One region of the Pseudoduganella sp. HUAS MS19 genome, then DNA from elsewhere that is predicted to be linked to it. Evidence: predicted binding sites of a transcription regulator. Region 1 holds the regulator's gene; each other region holds the start of a gene.
The links. The regulator LexA, encoded in region 1, represses DNA repair genes until DNA is damaged. The targets are predictions, from matches to a motif close to ACTGTATNNNNATACAGT.

Region 1 (7,297 bases):
TGCTGCAAGCTTGCATTCACAATCGGCAGGCCGGCCGGGGTGTAACGAATTTCATCCCGTTCGACAATCAGGGCGGTAACCCGGAGCTGGTTGTACAGACCGTCTCCTGTCAGGAATCAGGCCGCTGCAGGCGCTGCTGGGGCTTCGGCGCGATGGCTCTTGGCCGCGTCTTCACGCTGGACCGACTTCATCATCGGGGAAGGAGCGGTTTCCGCTTTCTTCATCTTGACGGTCAGGTGACGCAGCACGGCATCATTGAATTTGAATGCGGTTTCCAGCTCAACCAGGGTCTCGTTGTCGCATTCGATGTTCAGGCAGATGTAGTGTGCCTTGGCCAGTTTCTGGATCGAGTAAGCCATTTGACGGCGGCCCCAATCTTCAACACGGTGCACGTTACCGCCGCGCGAGGTCACGCTGGTCTTGTAACGTTCGATCATCGCGGGCACTTGCTCGCTTTGGTCCGGGTGGACGATAAATACGATTTCGTAGTGACGCATTAATAACTCCCTTAAGGACTGTGAATATAGCCCACCCCGGCGTCAAGACGGGTGTGGGAAGAGGTAAGCCCGCAAGCATAGCAGACTTTGCCGGCCGGCTCAAGCATTTCCCGGCTGCGGCGGCAGCGGATAACGTTTCCCATACAGCAACATCGCGGCTTATCCACCACACGCTCGTGCCTGCTGCACCAGCGGCCGGCGGCGCCAGCGCGCAAACAGCCCGGGGGAAAACATGTCCGCATAGGCCAGGCCGGCCGCGATGCGCAGCCCGACCGAGGTGCCCTCGCCCGCCGTCGACGCGATGGTCAACGCGGCGCCGACCGAACCGGCCCGCTCCCGCATCCCCGCCAGGCCATAATGCCCCACGCGCTCGCGGGCTCCGCCACAGCCATCATCGCTGATCGTGATGACGACGCTGTCGCGGCCATAGTCGAGCGTGAGTTCGACCCGGGTGGCGCCGGCATGCCGCGCGCAATTGAACAGCGCTTCACGCGCAATCGCATACAGCTCATCGCGTACCTGCGGCTTCAACTCACGCGGCCGCCCCTGCACCGCCACCGTCAAGCGCTCATGCAGCAGCACGCCGCCATAATCGCGCAGCGCCTGGCCCAACTCACGCGGCTCCGCCGCAGTTCTCAGGTCGAGGATACAGTCCCGCCCTTCGACCATTAACTGGTCGGCCAGCTTCAAGGTTTGCTCGATCTTTTCGCGCTCACGGTCTTGCGGGAGACTGCGCGCCTGCATGTCGAAAAACATGATCAGGCTCTGCACGCTCTGCAGCAAGGTATCGTGCAAGCCGCGTGCGATGCGCGCACGCTCCGCCAGGCGGGCGTGCATCAGGCCATTCATGCGCCGCGTGATCTGCCGCAGGCGCAAGCGGTACAGCAGGTACAGGGCCAGCGCGCCAAGCATCGCAAGCAATGCGGCGAACCAGCCGGTTTGCACAAAGCGCGGTGGAATCGTTATCGTTGCCTGCGCACCGTCCCGGTTCCACACGCCGTCCTCATTCGCCGCGATCACCTGGAAGCGGTAGGTTCCCGGCCCCAGATTGTTGAACACGGCATTGCGCCGGTTGCCGGCATCGTGCCATCTGGTGTCCAGGCCATGCAGCCTGTACTGGAAATGCATCCGTTCCGGCATGAGCAAGCCCAGGGCAGTGTAGTTAATCTCCAGCTCGCCTGTCCCGACCGGCAGCGCAATCTGTGCGCCGTCATAGCGCTTTCCCGCAGCGCGCAGCGAGACAATTTGCACCGGCGGTGCCAATGGATTGCGCGGAATGCGGCGCGGATCGATGCTGGAAACCTGGCTCGGGGTGGTAAACCATAGCCGCCCATCGGTTCCCTGGACCAGGCTGGGAAGCGGTCCCACCTGTTCTGCACCACCTCGGCTGCCGGGGCCGTCGAAACGCTCGAACGCGACCGGGCTGCCAGGTTCGGCCAGCAAGCGCTGCACTTCCTGCGCGCCGATGCGTGCCACCCCGTCGGCACCGTGCAGCCACAGTTCACCATCGGGCGTGCGCGCCATGCCCGACACGCCGCGCGCTGGCACCGCCACGTCGAGCCAGCGATTGCCGTCCAGATAGGCGAGGCCGAACTCGCCGCCGGCCCAGATCCGCGCCCCGTCTGTCAGCAGCGACTGGACATGCCCCAGCTTCAGGCCGTCGGCTTGGCCATACAGGCGCACGCGATCGCCATCCACGCAGGCAACGGCACCGCCGACATACCCGATCCAAATCCTGCCATCCGCATCGCGGGCAAGCGCCAGCGCCCGTGCCGTTGGCAATCCCGGCAGGCCGCCGCCGCGCTGCCACTGCTCACCATCAACCCTGAACAAGCCGTGCTTTTGCATGGAAACCCACATCCGCCCATCGCGCCCAGTCTGCATGGCCAGAACGCGCGATCCCTTCAGCAGTGGCGGAAGCGGTAAGCCAATCCACTTGCCGCCCGGGGTGCGGCGCCAGCGGTGGGTGTGGTCGCCGACCCAGAGCGTGCCGTCTGGCGCGCGATGTGAGGCCCCGAGCGGCATCGGCCCGGCCACTTCCCGCAAGCCATCCTTGTCGGCGCTACGCAATGGCCCCAGCTGGTCGCCGATGAACACGCGACCGCCTGTATCGGCGATCACACCAGGCCGACTCAACGCTACGCTGCTCACCAGGGGGCGCAGCTGGTTGCGCCGCAGGCGGTCAATACCGGTCGAGCTGCCGATCCAGATATTCCCTTCGCGGTCCTGGAACCACATCTGCGGCAGCCAGCCAGGCAGGCCATTTTGTCGGCCAAGCTGCTGCGCCGCCGGCGGCTGGTCCAACGCCGGCGCTGGCCAGGCGAGATAAGGCGCCACGCGCCGCTCGAGCGCGTGCAGCTTCAGCACCCACATGACCCCGTCGCGGTCGAAATGGATGCCGGTGCCGCCTGGCACAGGCTGGGGCCGCGCGCTTGCACTGGGTCGCGACATGTATAGCCTGTAGTGTTTATCGACGCCATCTGAGGCCCAGATGGTGCCATCCGGCGCCTCGTCCATCGCTGCCATTGGCATACTGGGCCAGGCCGGCTGGTAGCGCTGTGCGCCAGGCTTGCGATAGTAGGCGCCGCCCGCGGTGGCGACCCACTGGATGCCGCTGCGCGAAAACAGAACTTTATATATCAGCCCCTGCGGCAAGCCACTGCTGCTGACCGTAGTGAAGCGCTCAGCCCCGGGAGCCAAGTGTCCCAAGCCCTGCGAAGTCGACACCCAGATCGCGCCGTCCGGGCCGCGCGCAATGCTCATCACCGCGCCATTCGGCAAGCCGGCCCCAGGTTTGTGCAGCGTCACACGCTGGTTCTTGACATGGCTCACTCCGCCGAACCGGTGCCCGACCCACAGTCCACCGTCCGGCGTGCCCAGCAAGCCCAGTACGCTGGTCGATTGCAGGCGCTGGCCACGCACTTGGTCAACGCGCTCGAAACGCACGCCGTCAAAGCGGTACAAGCCGGAAGGCGACGCCAGCCACAGCCAGCCGTCCGCAGTCTGGGCGAACTGGACAACATCGTTTGGGGCACCGTCTTGCGCTCCCCATTGCGTATGGCTGTAGTCCGCCAGCAGCGGGGGCAAGGTTGGGCTGGCAAAAGCGGGAAAACACAGCAAGGCGGCGAAGCAAGAACCTGCAGCAGCACGGCATCGGCCGGCGAAAAAAGTGTTCAGGAACGCGGGCAAAAAAACTCCGGGAAAACAGGATGGCGGGATGGGGCAGCAGTTTAACGCAGCAGGCGCGCCGCCACGCCCGCTGCGCGCCTGCTCAAGCGACGGGCGCCTGCTCCCGGCCCGCAGTTGGCGCAGGCGGCTCGCTGCGATGCGGGGCAAGAATCCCGACCAGGAAGCCCAGGCCTGCCGCTAGCCAGATGAGCGAAGCAACGACGTCGAACGTCCAGGCTCGGTCGGGAAATCTGTACAGGAAAGGCAGCACCGGCACGCCACGCAGCAAACACAGCGCGGCGAGCGCCCCTTGCACCATCTGCGCGAACGGCAACCAGCGCAGCTTGCCGGCTCCGGCCAGGGCATACAAGGCGCACACCAGCATCAGCACGCCGATACCGGCGGCGCCTGCTGGCGCCAGCAGGCCCCCCGCCTGGGCTGAAGCCACGACTTTGGGCGGCGCCTGCAGCAAGGCATACCACTGCGCTCCCAGCAAAGGCGCCGCGAAATGGATCGCAGCACCGAACAAAGAAATCCCCGCCGCCAGCAAGAAAGCAAACCGTCCCATCCTGCCCTCCAAGTGCTTGTCGAATCGACATTAAGCCGAATATTTTCTGCCATTGCAACAAATTTGCTTGCAATTCCTTTCATACTGTACAAAAATACAGACTGTCTATATCCACAGTCCACAATAGTGACCATAGCGCCATGATCAAGCTCACAGCACGACAAGAACAGATCCTCAACCTGATCAAGGATGCGATCGACAGCACCGGCTTCCCGCCAACCCGCGCAGAAATCGCGGCGGAGCTTGGCTTCAAATCCGCCAACGCCGCGGAAGAACACCTGAAAGCCTTGCAACGCAAGGGCGCAATTGAAATCACCGCCGGCACCTCGCGCGGCATCCGCCTGACCGGCAACTTCGGCGGCGCCGCCACCGGCACGGCAGCGCCACGCCAGGCGTCGCGCGCCAGTGTCGAATTCGACGACATGCCTGCCGTACCTGCGGGCATGCTGGTCTCCCTGCCCCTGATCGGCCGCGTCGCCGCCGGCTCGCCTATCCTGGCACAGGAAAACCTGGAGACGACGTACAGCGTCGACCCCAAGCTGTTTTCGGCCAAGCCCGACTTCCTGCTGAAAGTGCGCGGCGAGTCGATGCGCGACATCGGCATCATGGATGGCGATCTGCTGGCCGTGAAAAAGACCGATAGCGCCCGCAACGGCCAGGTCGTCGTGGCCCGTATCGGCAACGACGTCACGGTCAAGACTTATCGCAAGACGGGCAGCAAGATCGAACTGCTGCCGGAAAATCCGGACTTCAAAATCATCACCGTCAGCCCGGAAGACGACTTCGCGCTGGAAGGACTGGCAGTAGGTCTGATGCGGACCTGGCACTGATGTTCAAGCTGTATGGCAGTGCCGAATCGGGCCACACCTTCAAGGTGCGGCTGATGCTCGAAGTAGCAGCGCTGCCATATGAATACGAAGAAGTCGACCTGCGCTTCGAACGCGCGGCGCGTCCCGAACCATTCCGCACACTGGCGCGCTACGGCGAGGTTCCGTTGCTGGTGCACGACAGCCAACCCTACGTACAATCCAACGCCATCCTGCTATTCCTGGCGCAACACAGCCAAGCCTTCGGCGGCGAAACGCCCGAACGCCTGGCACGCTGCCGCGAATGGCTGTTCTGGGAAGCCAACCGCATCGGCACCTCGCTGCCCCACTTGCGCTACGGCCAGCGCTTTGACCCGCTAGGCTACCCGCCCGGCGTGCTCGATTGGATGCGCGCGCGCTTTGACGCCGACATCGCGCGCCTGGACGAAGAGCTTTCCGACAGCCGCCAATTCCTGCTGGGCGCCGAGCCCACGATCGCCGACTTCTCCATCTGCGGCTATATGTTCTGGCCCGAGCAAGCCCACGTCGGCTACCCTGCCCACGTGGCGGGCTGGTTAGGACGCATCCGGGCCCTTCCCGGCTGGCGCCATCCTTATGACATGCCCGGCGCCGTGCCGTTTTAAGCCAGCCTGCTCCCCGATTCCTGCCGTCTGTCGCACCCAAGTGCTATCGCACGCCCCCCGGCTTATCCTTCCTGCATCGAAAAAAAGAAGAGGAGATAACATGCACGTCCGCCGTTTCAGCTCCATCCTGTGCGCCTTCGCACTATCGTTTTCCAGCGCGTACGCCGCCGCCCCGCAACAACAGTTCGCCAACATGGGCGACCTGCAGCTCGAAAACAAAGCCACCATCAGCGATTGCGCCATCGGCTATCGCACTTTTGGCACCCTGAATACCTGCAGGCGGCCGCTACGCAAAGAACCCGCCGCTGCCGATGTACAACCTGCTGTTCGCCATGAACTTCGACAGCCCGGCGCACCGCAGCGCGCGCACAGCGCCGAAGGATTTCGAAAAGTTCTTCCGCGAGAGCCAGTCCTCCGATCCTGACGGCATGGACGCCAACAACTCCCTGTGGCAGATCCGCGCAGTGCTGGGGCACGATATCGCCCAAGGCGGCAAGCTGGAAGAAACCGCGCCCCGCATCAAGGCGCGCGTGGCCGCTATCAACGCAGCACAGGACCACCTGGTCAATCCGGCACCGGCGATTGCCTTCGCCAAGCTGCGCAAGGAGGAAGCCACGGTGCTCGACACCGACTGCGGCCACGCCGCCCTGCGCTGCGCCATGCCCGCCATGAAGGCAGTTGTGGAAAAAGCGCTACGCTAAGCGTGCAGCCTGTACCGCCAATCCTGCAGTTCGTCGCAGCCACCGTCCCCGGGTGGCTGCGCTAACCTAAAGTCACACACAAAACACACACCACAACCGGGGAGATCTTGATGTTCAAGCCATTCTGCGTCGCAGCCGCGATGCTGGCAGCGCAATCCGCGTTCGCCTTCGATCAGCAGACCAACCACTACCGCCTCAGCATCGACAAGGAAGCCAGGCGCGCCCATATCGAAGCCGACGTCTGGGTCGAAGGCCGCGAGCTGGCACTATTCAACTGCATGCCGATACCGCAACTCAAAAATGGCCAGGCCGACCTGATCGAAAAGTTGCAGGTAAGCGATATGGCCGGCAATGCCGTCGTATTGAACGACAAGGGTGAAGGCGAATACGACGTCGACGGCGACCGCCGCCTGCGCCTGTCCTACGACATCCGCCTGGAGCACGACAAATATCAATGGCCGGGCGGGAATGAAGAAGTGTCCTACCACACCGATGAAGGCCTGATGTCGGTCGGCTATCCCCTGTTCATCGTCCCCGGCGTAAAAATGCTCGGGCAGACCGAAGTCACCTTCGACCTGCCGATGGGATGGAAAGCCAACACGCCGTGGCGCAGCACCGGCAAGCCTGGCGTCTTCGTTGTCGACACGCGGCGCGAGCTGGTAAACAACGCCCTCTTTTTCGGCACGGCACGTTCGGAAACGTTCAAGGCCGGCGGCGTCGAGATGACGCTGGTGATGGGCAAGCAATACTGGAAACGGCGCGACGCTTTCGTATCGATGATCGACAAGCAGATGAACAGCTACCAAAAACTATATGGCCGCGGCCCGGTAGCCGACCGCTTCCTGGTCGTGATCAACCAGGGCGACAGCGGCGACGGCGGAGCGTTTGCAGGCTCCTTCAGCCAATACCTGAA
Region 2 (7,297 bases), 130 kb from region 1:
GTTTCAAGGGCGAGGATGAACCGGGCGGCGCCTATCTCGGTGCGCGCGGCATCAAGTTCCACATCTGGCCCGGTGCGCACCTGTCGAAGAAGCCGGGCAAGTGGATTGTCTCGGCCGAACTAGTGGAGACCACGCGCCTGTACGCGCGCTGCGTGGCCCGCATCGAGCCGGAATGGATTGAAAAGATCGGCGGCCACCTGCTGAAGAAATCCTGGGGTGAGCCGCGCTGGGAGAAGCGTCCGGCGCAAGTTACCGCGTCCGAACGCGCCACGCTGTATGGCCTTGTGGTGTACAGCCAGCGCCGCATCAACTACGGCCAGAAGAACCCGGTCGAAGCGCGCGAGATCTTCATCCGCGACGCGCTGGTCGGCGGCGACTACGACACCCGGGCGCCGTTCTTCGCCCACAACCACAAGCTGGTGCGCGAGATCGAGAACCTCGAGCACAAGTCGCGCCGCCAGGACGTGCTGGTGGACGAGCAGTTGATCGAAGCCTTCTACGACCAGCAGATTCCTGCCGACGTGGTCAACGGCGCCGGTTTCGAGAAATGGTACAAGGATGCCTCGGCCGACAATCCGAAGCTGCTGTACCTGATCCGCGATGACTTGATGCGCCATGAGGCGGCCGGCATCACGACCGACCTGTTCCCGAAAAAGATGATGGCGGCCGGGCTGGAGATGCAGCTTTCCTACCACTTCGAACCGGGCACGCCGCGTGACGGGGTCACGCTCACCGTGCCGCTGTATGCGCTGAACCAGCTCTCGCGCGAACGCTGCGAATGGCTGGTGCCCGGCATGCTGAAGGAGAAGGTGCACCTGCTGCTCAAGACGCTGCCGCAAAAGCAGCGCCGCCACATGGTGCCGCTGCCGGATTACGCGGCCAAGTTCTGCGAGCGCACCGAGTTCGCGCGCGGCGACCTGATTGACGCGATCATTGCCGACATCCGTAAGCAAATCACGATCAGCGTACTGACCTCCGACTTCAAGCCGGAGCAGCTGCCGGCCCATCACTTCATGAATTTCAAGGTGGTGGACGAGCATGGCCGCCAGCTCGACATGGGACGCAACCTGGCCACGCTGCAGGCGGAGTACGGCCTGCAGGCGCGCCAGAGCTTCCAGCGCATGGCCGAAGGCGGCAACGCGCCTGCCTCCGCCGCGCAACTGGCGCAGCTGGCCGGCGGCGGCATCGGCAGCGGCAGCGGCTCCGCCCAGGCCAAGCCGAAGCACGGCGGCATCGCTGCCGACGCCGCGTGCGGCGCAGCCCCGGCCCGAGCCCCTGCCGCTGCGCCGACCGCGCCAGCTGGCGGCGCCGCTCCGCAACACACAAACATCACCACCTGGAGCTTCGGCGAGCTGCCCGAGCTGCTTGAAATCACGCAGGGCAAGCTTAGCCTGATCGGCTTCCCCGCGCTGGTGGATAAAGGCACGCACTGCGACCTGGAAGTGTTCGACGACCCCAATGTTGCCGCCCGCACCCACCGTGTCGGCCTGCGCCGCCTGTTCATGCTGCAGATGCGCGACCAGATCAAGTTCGTCGAGAAATCGATCCCGAACCTGCAGCAGATGGGCATGCAATTCATGTCCATGGGCACGCAGGAGGAACTGCGCGACCAGATCATCGCCAAGGCTATCGACATCGCCTGCCTGCAGGACCCGCTGCCTACCGACGAGGGGAGCTTCATCAAACGCAAGGACGAAGGCAAGTCGCGCATCGTGCTGCTGGTGAATGAAATCGCCCGCCTGGTGTCGCAAGTGCTGACCGAATACCATGGCCTGCCCAAGCGCCTGCAAGGCATCAACCAGCAGGTGGCGCAGGATATGCAGCAGCAATTGCAGGGCCTGGTGCATAAGCGCTTCCTGATCGAGAACGAGTTCTCGCAGCTTTCGCACTTCCCGCGCTACCTGAAGGCGATGAACGTGCGCCTGGAGAAGCTGCGCGCGGACGCGGCGCGCGATGCCAAAGCCATGACCGAATGGAACCAGGCCGCAGCGCCTTTCCAGCGTCTGATGCGCGACAAGTCGGCCGGCAAGAACACCGATCCGAAACTGGTGGAATACCGCTGGATGCTGGAGGAGCTTCGTGTGTCGCTGTTCGCGCAGGAGTTGCGCACGCCGATGCCGGTCTCCGTCAAGCGCCTGATGAAGGTGTGGGAGTCGATGCAGCGTTAAACATGCTGCAAGCGCGGCGCATATTGCGCCGCGCGCAAGGCAAATCAGTAATTGCCCTTGCTGCCGCTTTCGCTGCCGGTGGCGCCGCCGCTATAGCTGCTGCCGCTGGCCGAACCGCTTTGCATGGTGCTGGTGCCGGCCCCCATTACGCTGCCGGTCGAAGTACGCATGCCGGTGGCGCTGGTGCCGTAGAAATTATGGATCTGCGTGCCGAATTCAGGGCTTGCCATGTCTGGCCAGCGGTCCTTGTCGAAGCCTGGCGCGTTCTCCAGTTTTTCCTTGGTGCAGTCAAGGATGAAGCGCTTGTTCACGGTGTCGAGCTGCAATGCCTGCCATGGCACGGCAAACAGCTTGTCGCCCATGCCCAGCACGCCGCCGAAGGACAGCACCGCGTAAGCGATCTGGCCGGTCTGCATGTCGAGCATGATTTCCTTGATGTCGCCAAGGTCTTCTTCCTGGCGGTTATAGACGTCTTCGCCCATCAGCGTGTCAGCGCCCATCAGGCGTGGGCCTGGTCCATCGTTGTCGTCACGGTCGCGATAGATGCCGAATTTGTCGCGGTCTAGGTAGCTCATTCTGCTCTCCTCATTAGTGTGAACGGGTGAGCCCAGAATAGCCTAAGCAGCGGGCGCAAGGCGCGCGCTACGCTAGCGCGGCATAGTCCTACAAAAAGAAGGCGAGGGCAGCAACTGCAGTCGGCGCCAGGGCGCCTGCCAGCAAGCCGAGGGCGCCGATTGATTCATCGCGGAATCCTTTGCGCAGCAGTGCAACGCCGGCCGGATTCGGTGCGTTGGCGATGACGGTCAGGCCGCCGCCGGCAACGGCGCCTGCCACGAGCATGTATTGCGCCTGCGGCGAGATGCCGTCGATCAGCGAGCCGAGGTAGGTGAGGGCGGCGTTGTCGGTGATGGCAGTCAGGCCCAGCGCGCCGAAGAAGAGCGCGAGTGGCTGCAGGCTTTCGACAATTGGTTGCAGCCACCATTGCTGCATGCTGCCCAGTACCACCAGGCCGGCCAGGAAGAAGCCGACCAGCAAGGCTTCCTTCAGGATCAGGGGCGACTGGTGTTGCGGGTAGGCCGTGGTGAAGCCGATGAAGAACAGGAACAGGCCGAGGAACAGCACCGGGTGGTGCGCCAGCAGTACCACGGCTGCCAGGAAGCCCAGATGGATGATGCTGGTGAGCATTGGGGCTGCTGTACGGGCGGTGAGGGCCGCTGCATCGGCTTTGCCCCCATTGCGCAGGTGCGCGCGCAGCAGCCAGGTCAAGGCGCTGGCGTTGACCAGCACGGCCAGTGTGGCTTTCCAGCCGAAGTTGGCGGCCATGAAGGCGCTATCCCATTGCCAGGTTGCAGCGACCATCAGCACCGGTGGCGCGGCGTAAGCGGTCAGTGTGCCGCCGATCGAAACGTTGACGAACAGCACGCCGAGGGCGGCGTACTTTTGCCATTCAGGCACGCCATCGCGGAAGATTTGCGGCGCCAGCATCAGGGCGGCCAGCGTCATTGCGGCTGGCTCGGTGATCAGGGAACCGACCAGCGGCACCAGGGCAAGGCCCATCCACGCCTTCAGCAGCGGGCGGCCGCCGGACAGCGTGTCGACCAGGCGCTGCACGAAATCCAGCACCGGCCGCGAGGCGGCCACCACCATCACCACGAAGACAAACAGCGGTTCGGTGTATTGCTGGGTTTCCGCGTAGGCGATGGCGTTCTGCGGTCCGGCCACGAGGGCCATCACCACCAGCAGCACCATGGCCCAGAAGCCAAACACCACTTCCACCTCGCCCAGCAAGTGCAGCAAGCCGCTGTGGCGCGGGCATTTGTGCGACAGGCGCTCAAACGCTTTTGCGCTGAAGGTGTGAAGCAAGGCAAGGGCAAACAGGATGGCGCCGATCAATTGCATGGCTGGGAAATGTAAGTTGGCAATATTGCCGATTCTATCAGGCGCGGCCTGACTTGCCCGACTGGGAGTGATGCCGTCCTGGATGCCCCAACCCTGAAACAGGTTTCCTCTTCGCGCGCGTAGGATTATACTGTATGCATATACAGCATTTTCCATCATGGCGCTTTTCGACCCCCAACCCCTGCACCCGGCCCTCTGGCTGGCTTCCCAGCTCACCAAGGGCGCCACGTCCTGCGTGGATAGCGGCATTCCCGTTCTCTCCCATCAATTGCCGGGGGGCGGCTGGCCGACGGGCGTCCTGACCGAGTTGCTGCTCCAGCAACCAGGCATAGGCGAGTTGCGTTTATTGAAAGCCAGCCTGGCCAACCTGACGCGCCCGACGGCCTTGCTGCAGCCGCCCTATGCCCCCCAGGCCCTCGGCCTCGACTTGCCTCCACAGCAACTGCTGTGGATCCGCAACACCGGCAAGGCCGCCGACGGCCTGTGGGCGGCCGAGCAAATCCTGCGCAGCGGCAGTTGCGGCGCGGTGCTGCTGTGGCAACAGCACATCCGCAACGAATCGCTGCGCCGCCTGCACCTGGCCGCCCAGTGCGGCGAAACGCTGTTTTTCCTGCTGCGGCCAATTGCTGCCGCCCAGGATTCCTCGCCCGCGCCGTTGCGGCTGGCGCTGCGGCCGGCGTCCGGGGGGATCAATATCGAATTCGTCAAACGCCGCGGACCGCAGCGCGACACGCCGCTGTTCCTCCCATTAACCCCAACCCTGTTGCAACGCCATGCGCCTGTGGATCGGCCTCTACCTGCCCCGGCTACCGCTCGAAGTGTTCTGTCCGAATTGGTCGGATGACCTGTGCAGCGTCGTGCTGGAACAGGAGGGCGTGCTCGCGGTGTCGTACCGCGCCCATATGATGGGCGTGCGTCCCGGCATGCGCCGCAGCGGCGCCCTGATGCTGGCGCCGGAAGCCCAGATGCACGAACGCGCCCCGCAGCAGGAACAGGAAGCCCTGCACGCGGTCGCAATGGCCATGCTGCAATACACGCCCCAGGTGGCGGCAGGCGAGGGCGCCACCCTGCTGCTGGACGTGGGGGCCAGCCTGCGCCTGTTCGGCGGCATCCGGCGCCTGTGCCGCCTGGTGCGGGACAGCCTGCAAAAGCTTGGCTTCAGCGGTGTGCTGGGGGTGGCGCCCACTGCGCGCGGCGCCTGGCTGCTGGCGCGTGCCGGCGGCGGCCGCACGCTCAAATTGGATAGCCTGCTGCGCCGCCTGCATCGCCTGCCGGTAGGCCTGCTGCCGCCGCTGCAGCGCCACCTGCGCTGGCTGGATGGCATCGGCTGCCTGAATATCGGCGACCTGGTACGCCTGCCGCGCCCCGGCCTGCAGCGCCGCTGCGGCATCGAGGTGCTGGACATGCTCGATGCCGCGCAAGGCCTGGCGCCCGAAATGCACGAATGGATCGCGGCGCCGCCCGCCTTCAAGGCCCGGCTGGAATTGTTTGGCCGCATCGAGAATGCCGACCTGTTGCTGGCCGGCGCCTGCCGCCTGCTGCAGCAACTGACCGGCTGGCTGTGCGCCCACCAGTTTGCGGTCTCGCGCATCCGCCTGCTGCTGGAGCATGAGCGCGGCCGCGAAGCGTGTCCGCCGACGCCGGTGGAAGTCATGTTGGCCGAGCCCACCTGGCGCGACGAGCATCTCGTGCGCCTGCTGAAGGAACGCCTGGCCAAGGTGGAGCTGCCGGCGCCGGTGCTCGGGCTGGTGCTGGAAGCGGCCCAGGTCGAGCCGATGGCGCCGCTTAGCGACTCGCTGTTCCCCGATCCCGGCGGCAGCCCGCAAGACCGCCAGCGCCTGTTCGAAGTGTTGGTGGCGCGCCTTGGCGCGGAGAACGTGCTGCAGCCATATCCCAAGGCCGACTACCGCCCCGAAGTGGCCAACCGCTGGGTGCCCCTGCAGGAGAAGGTGCGTCCGGCCGATGTGGCAGCCCAGATGCCGCCGCGCCCGTTGCCGCGCCCCGCCTTCCTGCTGCCCAAGCCGATCCCGCTCCTGATGCGCGACCACCGCCCGTTCTACTGCTCGCCGCTGCGCATGGTGTCGACCGCTGAGCGCATCGAAGCCGGCTGGTGGAGCGAAACGCAAAGCCGCGACTACTTCATCGCCGAGGGCGAGGACAATGCCTACTACTGGGTCTACCGCGAACGCACGCCTGGCACCGAGGAAACGCGCTGGTATCTGCATGGATTGTTCGCCTGAAGTATCATTGATTGAGAAAGGGGGACGTATGACCGCACAACGACTCGAATTCCCTGGCGCTCATGGCCAATTGCTGGCGGCGCGGCTGGACTCTCCTGAGACTGGCGCGCGCGCCTACGCTCTGTTCGCGCATTGCTTCACTTGCGGCAAGGACGTTTTCGCCGCCAGCCGCATCGCGCAGGCGCTGACTGAGCACGGCATTGCCGTGCTGCGCTTCGACTTCACCGGCCTGGGGGCCAGCGAAGGCGACTTTGCCAACACCAATTTCTCATCCAATGTGGCCGACCTGCAGGCGGCCACCGATTTCCTGCGCCGTGAATTCCAGGCGCCGCGCATCCTGATCGGGCATAGCCTCGGCGGTGCGGCGACGCTGGCCTTTGCCGGCACCGTGCCGGAAGCGCAAGCCGTGGTCACCATTGCCGCGCCGAGCGATCCGGTGCACGTGACGCATTTGTTCGGTGACCAGATCGATGCGATCACGGCGCAGGGCGAGGCCATGGTCCAATTGGCCGGGCGGCCGTTCCGCATCAAGCGGCAGTTCCTGGAAGACGTGGCGGAGAACAGCCTGCGCAACAAGATCGCCAATATGCGCAAGGCCTTGCTGGTCATGCACGCGCCGGGCGATACGACAGTCGGCATCAATAACGCGCTGGAAATTTTCACGGCGGCCAAGCATCCAAAGAGCTTTATCTCACTCGATACAGCCGATCACCTGCTGACCGTGCGCGAGGATGCGATGTATGTGGCTGGCCTGATTGCTGCCTGGAGCGGGCGCTATCTCAAGGATTACCAGGCTTCCACGCCATCGCCTTCCTGACGGCGGGGCGCTCGCCGACCAGCGCGAGCCAGCGTTGCACGGCGGGCTTGCCGGACAAGTTCAGTTCCAGGTGCGCAGCGGCGGCCTGCGTCCAGGGGTAACAGGCCATGTCGGCGATCGTGTAGTGTTCGCCGGCCACATAGGTATTGCCGGCCAGCGTACGGTCGAGCACA
Region 3 (7,297 bases), 900 kb from region 1:
CCCATGGCTGGCCGGTTGCCTCCACGTACTTGCGGACCGCATCGGCTGCGCCTTTGCGCACTTCGCGGCCGTCCATGTCCACGCCGCTCATGCGGGTGTTGGCCGAGAAAGGAATGAAGGTCGCGTGCACCGGCGACAGTTCGCGCTCGCGGATATTGAACTTCTGCTTGGCCAGCACCACGATGCTGCGGCCCTCCGGCGTTTCGTCGGCCAGGGAAGCCAGCTGCGCCACGTCTGCCAGTTCGCGCTCGGTTACGCCCGGCGCGGCAAAGAAGGCCGAGGCTTGGCGGTTGCCGAGGGTGATGGTGCCGGTTTTGTCCAGCAACAGCACGTCGACGTCGCCTGCCGCCTCCACGGCACGGCCGGAGGTTGCGATCACATTGGCCTGCATCATGCGGCTCATGCCAGCGACACCGATGGCCGACAGCAGGCCGCCGATGGTGGTCGGAATCAGGCAAACCAGCAGTGCGATCAGCACGGTGATGGTGATCGGCGCGCCCGATTGCGCAGCCGCCACCGAAAACAGGGAGAACGGCAGCAAGGTGGCGGTCACGATCAGGAATACGATGGTCAACGCCACCAGCAGGATGGTCAGCGCGATCTCGTTCGGGGTTTTCTTGCGCTTGGCGCCTTCCACCATCGCGATCATGCGGTCGAGGAAAGTCTCGCCGGGGTTGGCGGTGACCTGCACCACCAGCCAGTCGGACAGCACGCGGGTGCCGCCGGTCACGGAGGAAAAGTCGCCGCCGGACTCGCGGATCACGGGCGCCGATTCGCCGGTGATGGCGCTTTCGTCGACCGAGGCCACGCCTTCGATCACGGTGCCGTCGATCGGGATCACGTCGCCCGCTTCAACCAGCAGGTAGTTCCCCTTGCGCAGGTCGGTGGCCGGGCATGGCAGCCACTGGGTGCCATGCTTCGGCGCGGCCAGTTTCTTCGATGTCACGCATTGTTTCAAGCTGCGCAGCGAGGCCGCTTGCGCCTTGCTGCGGCCTTCGGCCAGGGCCTCGGCGAAATTGGCGAACAGTACGGTGAACCAGAGCCAGATTGTGGTGGCGAGGATGAAACCGGAGCTGGTTTCACCCTGGCCCGACAGCGACTGGATATACAACAGCGTGGTGATGATGCTGCCGACGTAGACGACGAACATCACAGGGCTGCGCAGCTGCACGCGCGGGTCCAGTTTGTAGAACGACTCGGCGATTGCAGGCAGCACCAGCTTCGATTCGAACAATTTCAGGCGCTCGCCTGTTTGGGCGGCAGTCATCGCTTGCGATTGCGACATATTAGTGCCCTCCTTTATTTATACAGTTGCAAATGTTCGATGACCGGACCGAGGGCCAGGGCAGGAACGTAGTTCAGGACGCCCACCAGCAGCACCACGGTCACCAGCAGGAACACAAACATCAGGCCATGGGTCGGCATGGTGCCGGCGTTTGCTTGCAGGCGCTGCTTGCCGGCCAGCGAGCCGGCAATGGCCAGCACCGGCACGATCATGGCGAAGCGGCCGAACCACATGGCGATGGCCAGCATGGTGTTGTAGAACGGCGTGTTGGCGGAGAGGCCGGCAAATGCGCTGCCGTTGTTGTTGGCAGCGGAACTGAAGGCATACAGGATTTCCGTGAAGCCGTGCGCGCCAGGATTGGCGACAGCGACCTTGCCCGCATCCGTCATCACGGCGATGGCAGTACCCAACAGCACCAGCGTCGGCGTGACCAGGATGGCAATGGAAGTCATCTTCATCTCATACGACTGGATCTTTTTGCCCAGGTATTCCGGCGTGCGGCCGATCATCAAGCCGGCGATGAACACCGCCATGATGGCGAAGATCAGCATGCCGTACAGGCCCGAGCCGACGCCGCCAAAGACCACCTCGCCGAGCTGCATCAATAGCATCGGTCCGGCGCCACCCAGTGGCGTGAAGGAGTCGTGCATGCCGTTCACAGCGCCGCAGGATGCCGCGGTAGTCACGGTTGCAAACAGGCCGGTGGCGGCAATGCCGAAGCGTGTTTCCTTGCCTTCCATATTGCCGCCCGATTGCAGCGCGGTGGCCGCCTGGTCGACACCCATCGCTTGCAGTGCCGGATGTGCAGCCTGCTCCGCAGCCGTGATGCCAGTAGCGGCAACCACGAATATGATCGTCATTGCACCCAGCACGGCCCAGCCCTGGCGCCGATCGCCCACAAGACGGCCAAAGGCGAAGCACAGTGCGGCGGGAATCAGGAAGATCGCCAGCATTTCCGCGAAATTGGACAGCGGTGTCGGGTTCTCATAAGGATGCGCCGAGTTGGCGTTGAAAAAGCCGCCGCCATTGGTACCCAGCATCTTGATCGCTTCCTGCGAAGCGACCGGACCCATGGCGATCAGTTGCGTGGCCGCAGTCCGGCTTTGCACCGGAGCGTCGGGCGTGGCGCCGGGTACAGCGTATGTGACCGGCTCTACCAGGGTCACTTCCTTATAGGCGGAGAAGTTCTGGATCGCGCCCTGGCCGACCAGGAACACTGCGAATACAAAGGACAAGGGAAGCAGAACGTATAACATGATGCGGGTCAGGTCGACCCAGAAGTTGCCGATCGATTTGGCGGAACGCGCAGCGAAGCCACGGATCAAGGCGAAAGCCACGGCGATGCCGGTGGCGGCCGAGAAGAAGTTCTGGCCGGTCAGCGCCAGCATCTGGCTCAAATAGCTCATGGTCTGCTCGCCCGCATACCCCTGCCAGTTGGTGTTGGCCACAAAGCTGACGGCGGTATTGAAGGAGGAGTCCGGGCTGATGCCAGGCAAGCCCTGGGGGTTCAGCGGCAGCCACGCTTGCAAGCGCTGCACTGCGTAGACAAACAGGGCGCCAAGCAGATTGAAAACCAGCAGTGCGATGGCGTAGGCTTTCCAACCCATGCCGCGCCGCGCTGCGTCGGCCGGCACACCGGCGGCGCGGTACAGCAGCTTTTCGACCGCCGCCAGCCAGCCCAGGCCAGGAATCTTGCGGCCATCGGCCACGCGCGCCAGCAAGCCGCCCAGCGGCCACGCTGCGGTGGCCAGGACCAGCAGGAAGACTGCCAACAGCAGGAAAGATTGGGTGGTCATACTAGAGGTCCTCCGCTTTCAACAGCGCCAGCAGCAGGTAGGCCAGCAGGCCGGCGCTGGCAACGGAGCCGATGAGATAAAAGGTGTTCATTGCTGGCCTCCCAGCTTGTCGCAACCGGCCGCCAAAGCGACAACCAGCACAAAAAAGGCGACGAATGCGCCGATAAAGACGATGTCCATTGGTTTCCCCGAAAGGTCTTGTTTGTATGGGAGCCAGCTTATCGAGCCAGGCCTAAAATCGGTGTAAAGACTCGGCAAGCCGGTGTAAACAAGATGTAAAAATCAGAAGGTCCTGCTGACGGTGAGCTGCAGGGCGTTCTTGCCCAGGAACTTGCCGTTGGCTGGCGCGGCATAAGCTGCCTTGCCGGCATTGGTGCCCACGGCAGCCAGTTGCACGCTGGCGAAGCCCACGTCCCTGGTCACGCCCAGCTTCCAGTCGCTGTAATCGGAGGCGCTATTGTTCTTCACGCGCTGGCGGCCGGCGTGCAGGTTGACGGTGTAGCCGGCCCCCGCGCCGATGGTGGCGCTCAGGTCCAGGTAGCCGGAATTTCTGCTGTCGACAAAGCCGAACAGACTGGTTACGGAGTGCGAATATCGCAGGGTGGCGGGGCCATAGCCAAGCTGGGCGTAAAGTTCCGTAGTGTCGGGATTGTCGAGACCTGGGATACGGCCCTTGTAAACATAGGTCAGCACGCCAGCGTCGTAGCTGATGGCTTGCGTGAGTTGGCCGCGCTTGCCGGCGTATATATCCAGCTCCACGCGACCGGAGCCGCCGGCGTCGCGCGTCCAGTTGATGGTCGAGGCCCAGGCGCCCACGTACAAGCCGGTAGCGGCGCCGGCTAAGTCGGCGCCGACCTGCACAGCGGGCTGCAGGCGCGATTGCGAGATGCCGCGATAGCGGTAATCACTGACCAGTCCAGCGTTGAAGCTCAGGTCATCGGCAAAGGCAGGAGCCGCCAGCATGGCAGCGGCAAGGAAGAGCGCATTCTTCATACATCCACTTTCGTCAAAAAAGAAGGTGACGAAAGCGTATCGGCCAGGGCGTAAAAACGGTCTAAATAGGCGGCAGCGATCAATCAACGCTGCGTAAAAATGTCCACCTTGGGGTCAGGAACCGAAGTGGACATTCTGCTGCGCAACAATGTCCACTTCGGTTCCTGACCCCAAGGTGGACATTTTTACAGGCGCATGAACTTGCGCAGCACGGCCTGCACCTGGTGTTCGGTCAGCGGCTTGTCCAGCATGCCGGCGGCGCCGGCAGCGCGGCCGCGGGTCTGGTCGTAGTCGTGGGCGGATTGCACCAGGAAGACCACTTCGGGCTGCGCTTCCAGGCTGCGCAGCTGGGCGCAAAGCAGGTAATGGTCAAGGATCGGGGCTGCGAAGTCGATCAGGACCACAGCCACCGGATGCTGGCGGCAAAGCGCCAATGCGGCTACACCATCGACCGCCCACAGCACCGGGGTGCCGAACTGATTCAGCGATTGTCCGAGCTGCTCGCTGAAACTGGCGTTGGCATCGACGCACAGCACGGCGCCCTCGCGCCGGGGCTTGCGCATCTTTTCATAGACAGTGGGGTCGGTCAGGTCCAGGTCGAGCCGTTCGCGGCGCCGGCGCTCGGGCACCAGCGAGTCGACGGAGGCCGACAGGCCGGACAGCACCTCGGTGCGGCGTCCGACCAGGCGGGCCAGCTCGGCATACATGGCGGCCCATTGCACGGGCAGCGGCAGGTTAGGGTACGGCAGGAGCACGCCAGTCGCCCCCAGCACCAGCGCCGGCCGAATGTCGCCGGCAGCCAACGAGGCGATGGCGGCCAGCGCTTTCAGTTCGGTACCGTTGGCCAGGAAAATATCGGGGTCCTGCAGGCTGTCGTCGGACAGGCAAAGATACGACGGCCCGCCGGCAGGCGCCCGGGCCAGGCCCTGCGCAAGCGTGCGCGCGGCTTCTGCGGGGAAGCCGACCAGCCTGACTGCGAACGGGCGCCGATCTGTGGTCATAAAACCCATTTTAGCGCCGCGATTTCCTTGCGCCACTGCCCGTAGCGGATAGAATGCGCAAGCATGCGATCCGTCAAAGCGGAAAATACTGTATATAATCACAGCACTTTGCATTACCAATAACACGTATGGCCACTAAAAAACCAGTTTCCGACTACAGCGAATCATCTATCCGCGTCCTCAAAGGACTGGAACCCGTCAAGCAGCGCCCGGGCATGTATACCCGCACCGAGAACCCGCTGCACATCATCCAGGAGGTGATCGACAATGCCTCCGATGAAGCACTGGGCGGCCATTGCAAAAATATTATCGTGACGCAGAATGCCGACGGCTCCATCACCGTCGAAGACGATGGCCGCGGCATTCCGGTCGGCTTGCATCCTGAAGAGAATGTGCCGACGGTGGAAATCGTCTTTACCCGCCTGCACGCGGGCGGCAAGTTTGATAAGGGCTCCGGCGGCGCCTACGCCTTCTCGGGCGGCCTGCACGGCGTCGGCGTTTCGGTCACCAACGCGCTGTCCAAGCGCCTGGAGATCACTGTGTGGCGTAAAGACGACGCCGGCAACGGTTTCCACCAGATCGCCTTCGAACACGGTGACCTGGTCGAGCCACTGAGCTCCCAGCCGGCGCCAAAAGACGGCAAAAAGTCCGGTACCCGCGTTACCGCCTGGCCGGACGCGAAGTATTTCGATTCGCCGCTGATCTCCCAGGTCGAGCTGCAGCGCTTGTTGCGCTCCAAGGCCGTGCTGCTGCCTGGCGTATCGGTCACGCTGAAGAATGCCAAGACCGGCGACGAGCAGACCTGGATGTACAAGGATGGCCTGCGCGGCTACCTGAACGAGCAGCTGGCGCAAACCACCTCCGGCGGCGAAACCCTGATCCCGCTGTTCGAGGGCGAGCAGTTCGCCACCCCTGACGCGGAAGGCTTTGCCGAAGGCGAAGGCGCATCGTGGGTAGTGGCCTGGACCGAGGAAGGCGCGGTGGTGCGCGAATCCTACGTCAACCTGATTCCGACCCCGAATGGCGGCACCCACGAATCCGGCCTGCGCGAAGGCCTGTTCGGCGCGATGAAGAACTTCGTCGAACTGCACTCGCTGCTGCCAAAGGGCGTGAAGCTGTTGCCGGAAGACGTGTTTGCACGCGCTTCCTTCGTGCTGTCGGCCAAGGTGCTGGACCCGCAATTCCAGGGCCAGATCAAGGAGCGCCTGAATTCGCGCGACGCGGTGCGCCTGGTGTCGACTTTCTCCAAGCCTGCGCTGGAGCTGTGGCTGAACCAGCACATCGACTACGGCAAGAAGCTGGCCGAACTGGTGATCAAGCAAGCGCAATCGCGCCTGCGTTCGGCGCAGAAGGTCGAGAAGAAAAAGTCGTCCGGCGTAGCCGTGTTGCCGGGCAAGCTGACCGATTGCGAATCGGATGAAGTGACCCGCACCGAATTATTCCTGGTCGAGGGCGATTCGGCGGGCGGTTCGGCCAAGATGGGCCGCGACAAGGAATTCCAGGCCATCCTCCCGCTGCGCGGCAAGGTGCTGAACTCCTGGGAGACCGACCGCGATCGCCTGTATGCCAACAACGAGATTCACGACATCGCCGTGGCGATCGGCGTCGATCCGCACAACTATGGCGACTCGCCGGACCTGAGCGGCCTGCGTTACGGCAAAATCTGCATCCTCTCCGATGCGGACGTCGACGGCTCCCACATCCAAGTGCTGCTGCTTACCCTGTTCTTCCGCCACTTCCCTGCCCTGATCGACAAAGGCCACATCTGCGTGGCGCGTCCACCGCTATACCGCGTGGACGCACCGGCGCGCGGCAAGAAGCCGATCCAGAAGCTGTACGCGCTGGACGACGGCGAGCTGGTGGCCATCGAAGACAAGCTGCGCAAGGATGGCCTGAAAGAAGGCTCCTGGACCATCTCCCGCTTCAAGGGCCTGGGCGAGATGAATGCCGAGCAGCTGTGGGAAACCACCATGAATCCGGACACCCGCCGCCTGCTGCCAGTGTCGCTGGGCGATTTCGACCACAGCTACTCTTCCTCGCGCTTCAATATGCTGATGGGCAAAGGCGAAGCCGCCGCCCGCCGCGCGTGGATCGAAGAACACGGCAATGAAGTGGAAGCAGACATCTAATATAAGTATCGAACATGACTCAAGCAAACCTCTTTGACGATCCAACTCCCGAGCTGCCGCCAAGCGGTGGCAGCGGCGGCGATGACGGCGGCG
Region 4 (7,297 bases), 1.1 Mb from region 1:
GGCAATCGCGCCCTGGTGGTTGGCGCGCTGCCAGAACACGCCGGCCACCAGGGCCGGGAACAGCGTCGATGCGGCCAGCGAGAAGGCCGCCCCCACCAGCGACAGGATGTCGCCCGGCTTGGTCGAGGCGGCATAGGCAGCGATAAAGGCTACCGCCAGCAACAGCAGCTTTGAGATCGTCACCCGCTTCTGGGTCGATGCCTGCGGGTCGACGATCTTGTAGTACACGTCATGCGACAGCGCGTTGGAGATCGCCAGCAGCAGGCCATCCGCCGTGGACAGCGCTGCCGCCAGGCCCCCCGCTGCCACCAGCCCCGACACCACATACGGCAAGCCCGCAATCTCCGGGGTGGCCAGCACCAGCACGTCGCTGTCGATCTGGATCTCGGCCAGTTGCACAATGCCGTCCAGGTTGATGTCGCTGATCGACAGCAGCGGGCTGGCCTTGTCCACATTGGCCCAGTAGGAGACCCAGGTCGGCAGGTGCGTAAAATCGCTGCCTACCAGCGAGCTGTAGATATCGTATTTGACCAGCACTGCCAGTGCCGGGATGGTGAGGTACACCAGCAGGATGAAGAACAGGGTCCAGAACACCGACACGCGCGTCTCGTGCACGGAAGGCGTGGTGTAGGAGCGCATCAGGATATGCGGCAGGGCGGCCGTGCCCACCATCAGGCAGAATACCAGCGCCAGGAAGTTGTTGCGCTTCTGGTCGGACTGTTCGCGGTCGGCGCCGGGGAAGGGTTCGGCGTGCTTGACCAGTTCGCGTGCGCGCGCCAGGTTGTAGTTGCGCTGTGCGGTCCACACGGCAGCCGCGTCTTCCACGGTCTTGGGATAGCCGGCCAGCGCCCGCTCGGCGGCGCGGATCTCCAGCAGCGAGCCATTGCGCTGCTTGACCATGTCGAGGTTGTGCTGGGCTTCCAGCCGCCCCGAATCCCAGGACGCCGGCAAGCCGTGCAGGCGCACGCCGAAATCCTCGGCGCGCTGCAGGAACACTTCACGCACCTCGGCTTCCTTCTGGTCGTGCGCCAGTTGCGCCTCGCGCGCGCTAAGCTTGGGCAGCAGCTTGCCGTAGGCGACTTGGGGCACCGGGTTGCCGCCATGCTTGACGGCCAGCCACATGGCCGGCATCAGGAAGGCCACCAGGATGATGATGTACTGCGCCACCTGGGTCCAGGTGATCGCCCGCATCCCGCCCAGGAAAGAGCACACCAGGATCGATGCCAGGCCGAGGAAGATGCCGACCGAAAAATCGACGCCCGTAAAGCGCGAGGCGATCAGCCCCACGGCGTAGATCTGCGCTACCACATAGGTGAAGGAAACGATGATGGTGGCGCCGACCGCCATCAGCCGCACCGCACGCCCGTTGAAGCCGCCGCCATAGCGCGCCGCGAAAAAGTCGGGAATCGTGTACTGCCCGAACTTGCGCAGGTAAGGCCCGATCAGCAAGGCGACCAGGCAATAGCCGCCGGTCCAGCCCATGATGTAGGCCAGGCCGTCGAAGCCATGCAAGTACAGGCCGCCCGCCAGCGAGATGAAGGAGGCGGCGGAAATCCAGTCGGCCGCCGTGGCCATGCCGTTGAACAGCGACGGCACGCGCCGCCCCGCCACGTAATACTCGGCCACGTTCGAGGTACGGCTGATGACACCGATCGCCGCATACAGGATGATGGTGGCGAACATGAACAGGTAGCCGATCCACAGGCGCGGCATGCCTTCCTTTTCCAGCATCGCCAGCGCGAGCAGGAACATGGCGAAGCAGCCGGTGAAGATCATGTAGTAGCGCTGCAGCTTGCGGAAGAAGGGCGTTTTCATGCCGCATCCTCGCTGCGATAAAGCCGCTCCAGTGCGCGCATGCGCCAGGCGTAGAAACCGATAATGGCCAGGTAGATGAGCGAGGCGCCCTGCGCCGCCAGGTAAAACGACAGCGGCCAGCCGAAGATGGACAGCCCGCTCAATTCGCGCGCAAAGAAAATGATGCAGAACGTGGCGAGCAGCCAGCTGGCCAGCAGCCAGCCCGTCATGCGGCGCACGCGGCGCCAGTGGCGCTCGAGCTTATCCAAAATGCGGTACCTCTTCTTCTTCGGGCGGCGTGTCCGGTGCGCGCAGCGGGAACGTCACGCGGAACAGGCAGCCGGGATATTTCGGGTCGGTGGTGCGTGGATTGGCGAACAGGTCGACTTCCGCCTCGTGCTGCTGTGCCACCTCGCGCACGATGGGCAGGCCCAGGCCGGAACCTTCGGTATTGCTGCCGAGGATGCGGTAGAAGCGTTCGAACACCTTGCCGCGTTCGGTCGCCGGGATGCCGGGCCCGTTGTCCTCCACTTCGAGCAAGCCCTGCTTGCCGGTGCGGCGCACGCGCACCGTGACCGCGCCGCCGCGCGGTGTGTAGCGCAGTGCGTTGTCGATCAGGTTGGACAGCATTTCGCGCAGCATCATCGGGTTGCCGGAAATGGGGACGTCTTCGTGAGGCGGCTCGTAGCCAAGGTCGATGCCGTAGCTGAACGAAGCCTGCACCCAGTCGTGCACCGTACTGCGCGCCAGCTCGCCCAGTTCCAGCGCTTCCATCGCAGTGCCGGCCTGCGGCTGGTTTTCGGCGCGCGCCAGTGCCAGCAGCTGGTTGACCAGGCGGGTTGCCGCCTCCGACGACTTTGCCAATTGCTCCAGCGAGCGGTGCACCTCGGCCTCGTCGGTCTGGCGCAGCGCCAGTTCCGACTGGGTGCGCATGCCGGCCAGCGGAGTTTTCATCTGGTGCGCGGCATCGGCGATAAAGCGCTTCTGCGAATCGATGGACAGCTTCAGGCGCTCCAGCATTTCATTGAGCGACTTGACCAGCGGGGTGATTTCTTCCGGCACCTGGCGCGGCGGAATCGGGCTCAGGTCGTCCGAAGGCCGGGCGCGGATGCGCTCCTGCAGCTCGCGCAGCGGCAGCAGGCCGCGCGACAGTGCAAACCACACCAGGGCCAGCACGATGGGCAGGATGATGAACTGCGGCAGGATCACGCCCTTGATGATTTCATTGGCCAGCTTGGCGCGCTTTTCCAGCGTTTCGCCCACCTGCACCAGGGCCCAGCGCGGCGGCTGCGCCTTGTCCTCTTCCAGGTTGACCCAGGTGTGGGCGATGCGGATCGGCGTGCCGTGCAGGTTGGCGTTGCGGAAAATCACCTCGCCCGAGCGGTATTCCTGCAGCTCCGGGTCTTGCCGGGGCGGCGGCAGGTCGCGGTCGCCATCGGCATGGCTGCCGTTGGGGGCACTGATCTGGTAATAAATATTATCGACGTCATCGGCGCGCAGGATGTCGCGCGCCGGGCCGGGCAGGCGGGGAATCGCGCCGCCCACTTCGCGCACCTGCTGCGTCAGCACGGTGACCGTATCCTCCAGCGCATGGTCGAAAGGCTGGTTGGCGATCGATTTGGCCACCAGGTAGGTGATGGCGATGCTCATCGGCCACAGCAGCAGCAGGGGAGCGAGCATCCAGTCGAGGATTTCGCCGAACAGCGAGTGCTGGATCTCGTTCTCTTCGGCGGCCGGGGTGTGGTCCCAGTCGGCGGCCTGCTGCTCGCCGTTCACGTGGCGGCCGGCGGCTGCGGCGGGTTGAATTTCTCCAGGCAGTAGCCGAGGCCGCGCACGGTGGCGATGCGGATGCCGCCCACTTCAATCTTCTTGCGCAGGCGGTGCACATACACCTCGATGGCGTTGTTGCTGACCTCTTCGCCCCACTCGCACAGGTGGTCTACCAGCTGTTCCTTCGACACCAGGCGGCCGGTGCGCGCCAGCAGGATTTCCAGCAAGCCCAGTTCGCGTGCCGACAAATCCAGCATCTGCTCATTGATATAGGCGCTGCGCCCGACCTGGTCGTAGGTGAGGGGGCCATGCCTGACGACCGTGGAGCCGCCGCCCTGGCCGCGCCGGGTCAGGGCGCGCACCCGCGCTTCCAGCTCGGACAGCGCGAAAGGCTTGGCCATGTAATCGTCGGCGCCCAGGTCAAGGCCGTTGACGCGCTGCTCCACGGAATCGGCCGCGGTCAGGATCAGCACCGGCAGCAGCGAGCCGCGCGTGCGCAGGCGGCGCAGCACTTCCAGGCCGGACATCCTGGGCAGGCCCAGGTCCAGGATCAGCAGGTCGAATTCCTGGGTGGACAGGGCCGTGTCCGCCTCTTGCCCGTTTTTTACGCAGTCGATCGCATAGCCGGACTGGCGCAGGGAGCGCGTCAGGCCGTCCGCGAGGACGCTGTCATCTTCGGCTAATAGGATACGCATAGGGTAACTGTACTCCAGCCGTTTGACTTTTCGCAAAGTTTGCAAAAAAGGGGTTGTCAAAAGCACTGTAATTTTATACAGTATCACCTGTACAAACGTAGTGACCCAATTCATTTAGCCGCGAAAGATCATCATGGACGACAAAAAAGCAGTAGTACCTGCATCGGAAAAAGCCAAGGCCCTGGCCGCGGCGCTGGCCCAGATTGAAAAGCAGTTTGGTAAAGGCTCCGTGATGCGCATGGACGCATCCGCCCCGATCGAGGAAGTGCAGACTGTCTCCACCGGCTCCCTGGGCCTGGATATCGCGCTGGGTGTAGGCGGCCTGCCGCGCGGCCGCGTCGTGGAAATCTACGGTCCTGAATCTTCCGGTAAAACCACCCTGACCCTGCAGGCCATTGCTGAAATGCAGAAGATGGGCGGCACCTGCGCCTTCATCGACGCGGAACACGCGCTGGACGTGGTCTACGCGCAGAAGCTGGGCGTCAACCTGCACGAACTGCTGATCTCCCAGCCGGACACCGGCGAACAAGCCCTGGAAATCTGCGATGCGCTGGTGCGCTCCGGTTCCGTGGACCTGATCGTGGTCGACTCGGTCGCGGCGCTGACCCCGAAAGCTGAAATCGAAGGCGATATGGGTGATTCCCTGCCAGGCCTGCAGGCACGACTGATGTCCCAGGCGCTGCGCAAGCTGACCGGCACCATCAACCGCACCAACACTCTGGTGATCTTCATTAACCAGATCCGTATGAAGATCGGCGTGATGTTCGGCTCGCCGGAAACCACCACCGGCGGTAACGCGCTGAAATTTTATGCATCCGTGCGCCTCGACATCCGCCGTACCGGTTCCATCAAGTCGGGCGACGAAGTAATCGGTAACGAGACCAAGGTCAAAGTGGTCAAGAACAAGATTGCGCCGCCGTTCAAGGAAGCCCACTTCGACATCCTGTATGGCGAAGGCACCTCGCGCGAAGGCGAGATCATCGATCTGGGCGTGGAAGCCAAGATCGTTGAGAAGTCGGGCTCCTGGTACAGCTACGGTGGCGAGCGTATCGGCCAGGGCAAGGACAATGCCCGCTCGTTCCTGAAGGAACGCCCGGCGCTGGCGCGTGAAATCGAGAACAAGGTGCGTGCGGCGCTGGGCGTGCGCGAGCTGCCGGCGGTGACCGATGATGGCGAAGAAGCGCCGAAGCTGCGTGCGGTCGACTAAAACCGGTACCCCGGTGTCTGACCCGCAGGGTCAGACACCGATACGCGGCCGCCGCAGACCGGTGCCTGACCCTGCGGGTCAGGCACCGCTTTACCGGTTTTAGAAAGCATGCCCCTCCCCAAACCCACCCTAAAAGCCCGCGCCCTGCGCCTGCTCAGCCAGCGCGAGCACAGCCGCCTCGAACTCGCCCGCAAGCTGCACCGCCACGCGGAAGAGGGCGACGACGTCGAAGCCCTGCTGAACTTCCTCGAACAAAACAAATGGCTCTCTGAAGAGCGCTTCTCAGAAAACCTGGTGCACCGCCGTGCCGCCCGCTACGGCAACAGCCGCATCGTGGCAGAACTTCAGCACCACGGCATCGGCGGCGACATGCTGGCCGAAGTCAAGGAAAGCCTGAAGGAAGACGAAGTCGAGCGCTGCTGCGAGGTCTGGCGCCGCAAGTTCGGCGAAGTCGCCGCAGATCCCGAAGGCCGCCAGAAACAATTACGCTTCCTCATGTCGCGCGGCTTCTCCCAGAAAGCCATCCGCACCGCCATGAAGGGCACGATGCCGGACGAGGACTTTTAAATTGGCCTGGCAAGGTGTGCTACACTTCGAGAGTTTTATGCAGCACCGCGGGTGCGGTGGTTGTCCGTAGAAGCTGCGGCGTACTGATTAGCTGCTTATAATTTTGGCCACGTTTTGTGGCATCGGTCTTATGTCCTTGTCAAATCCTGTCTCCCGACGTGCGCTGCGGCATACGCGCGCCATAGACATCCAGGCGTATTCACGCGAGGATGGCCTGTGGGATCTTGACGCCCATATCACGGACATCAAATCCTTCGACACCATGCTGGCATCCGGCCCGCGCAAGGGCAACGAAGCCCTGCACGACCTGTGGCTGCGCGTGACCGTCGATAAGCAGCTCACCATCGTCGATGCCGAAGCAAGTTCGGACGCCGTTCCCTATCCTGGCCATTGCGACACGATTGGCCCAGCCTACAAAGCCCTGATCGGCCTCAACCTGACGAAGGGTTTTCGCCAAGCGGTCAAGGAAAGGCTGGGCGGTGTACAAGGCTGTACCCACCTGACGGAATTGGCCCAGGTGCTGCCGACGGCAGCCATGCAAGCCTTTGCCAATGATGTCTGGCCAGTGAACGAGCGCTCCAGCACTGCGACAGAGAAACCGTTCCAACTTGATAAGTGCCACGCCCTCAAGACCGATGGCGGGGCAGTTGCCGAGTTCTACCCACGCTGGTACGTCAACAAGACGGAAGCAGCCTAGGTGCTGTACAAAATACATCTAACCAACAAACAGGTATTCGAAAGAAGGGAAAGCCAGCATGAAAATCCATGAGTATCAAGGCAAAGAAATCCTCCGAAAATTCGGAGTGACCGTACCGCGCGGCATTCCGTGCATGTCTGTGGAAGAGGCGGTGAAAGCTGCTGAAACCCTGGGCGGCCCAGTATGGGTCGTAAAGGCACAGATCCATGCAGGTGGCCGTGGTAAAGGCGGCGGCGTGAAAGTAGCCAAGTCGCTGGAACAGGTCAAGGAATACGCCGACCAGATCATGGGCATGCAGCTGGTGACCCACCAGACCGGCCCTGAAGGCCAGAAAGTCCGCCGCCTGATGATCGAAGAAGGCGCCGACATCAAGAAGGAACTGTACGTTTCCCTGGTGACCGATCGTGTCACCCAGCGCGTTGTCTTGATGGCCTCCTCCGAAGGCGGTATGGACATCGAAGAAGTCGCTGAAAAGCACCCTGAACTGATTCACAACGTCGTGATCGATCCAGCGACCGGCCTGTCCGACGCAGACGCTGCCGACGTGGCACGCAAGATCGGCGTACC

Region 2: the regulator LexA is predicted to act here: its motif matches at 4,197-4,214, upstream of imuA (translesion DNA synthesis-associated protein ImuA).
Region 3: the regulator LexA is predicted to act here: its motif matches at 5,163-5,180, upstream of ACWBU6_RS26690 (DNA topoisomerase IV subunit B).
Region 4: the regulator LexA is predicted to act here: its motif matches at 4,324-4,341, upstream of recA (recombinase RecA).

Annotation. Positions count from the first base shown of each region.
Region 1 covers NZ_CM132133.1:4,937,465-4,944,761, forward strand. Annotated here, with positions in the region: gene priB (primosomal replication protein N) at 1-98, opposite strand, end outside; gene rpsF (30S ribosomal protein S6) at 117-497, opposite strand; gene ACWBU6_RS22645 (sensor histidine kinase) at 657-3,584, opposite strand; gene ACWBU6_RS22650 (hypothetical protein) at 3,769-4,233, opposite strand; gene lexA (transcriptional repressor LexA) at 4,374-5,063, shown strand; gene ACWBU6_RS22660 (glutathione S-transferase family protein) at 5,063-5,683, shown strand; gene ACWBU6_RS22665 (hypothetical protein) at 5,995-6,384, shown strand; gene ACWBU6_RS22670 (M61 family metallopeptidase) at 6,495-7,297, shown strand, end outside.
Region 2 covers NZ_CM132133.1:5,063,553-5,070,849, reverse strand. Annotated here, with positions in the region: gene hrpA (ATP-dependent RNA helicase HrpA) at 1-2,168, shown strand, start outside; gene ACWBU6_RS23200 (PRC-barrel domain-containing protein) at 2,213-2,743, opposite strand; gene ACWBU6_RS23195 (putative Na+/H+ antiporter) at 2,832-4,067, opposite strand; gene imuA (translesion DNA synthesis-associated protein ImuA) at 4,225-4,911, shown strand; gene ACWBU6_RS23185 (Y-family DNA polymerase) at 4,841-6,307, shown strand; gene ACWBU6_RS23180 (alpha/beta hydrolase family protein) at 6,336-7,124, shown strand; gene ACWBU6_RS23175 (glutathione S-transferase family protein) at 7,087-7,297, opposite strand, start outside.
Region 3 covers NZ_CM132133.1:5,833,448-5,840,744, forward strand. Annotated here, with positions in the region: gene kdpB (potassium-transporting ATPase subunit KdpB) at 1-1,285, opposite strand, end outside; gene kdpA (potassium-transporting ATPase subunit KdpA) at 1,300-3,081, opposite strand; gene ACWBU6_RS26675 (potassium-transporting ATPase subunit F) at 3,083-3,172, opposite strand; gene ACWBU6_RS26680 (TorF family putative porin) at 3,364-4,074, opposite strand; gene ACWBU6_RS26685 (response regulator) at 4,260-5,075, opposite strand; gene ACWBU6_RS26690 (DNA topoisomerase IV subunit B) at 5,204-7,204, shown strand; gene parC (DNA topoisomerase IV subunit A) at 7,219-7,297, shown strand, end outside.
Region 4 covers NZ_CM132133.1:6,042,462-6,049,758, reverse strand. Annotated here, with positions in the region: gene ACWBU6_RS27740 (sodium:solute symporter family protein) at 1-1,815, opposite strand, end outside; gene ACWBU6_RS27735 (DUF4212 domain-containing protein) at 1,812-2,063, opposite strand; gene ACWBU6_RS27730 (sensor histidine kinase N-terminal domain-containing protein) at 2,056-3,570, opposite strand; gene ACWBU6_RS27725 (response regulator) at 3,567-4,259, opposite strand; gene recA (recombinase RecA) at 4,393-5,466, shown strand; gene recX (recombination regulator RecX) at 5,575-6,033, shown strand; gene ACWBU6_RS27710 (DUF2889 domain-containing protein) at 6,164-6,730, shown strand; gene sucC (ADP-forming succinate--CoA ligase subunit beta) at 6,789-7,297, shown strand, end outside.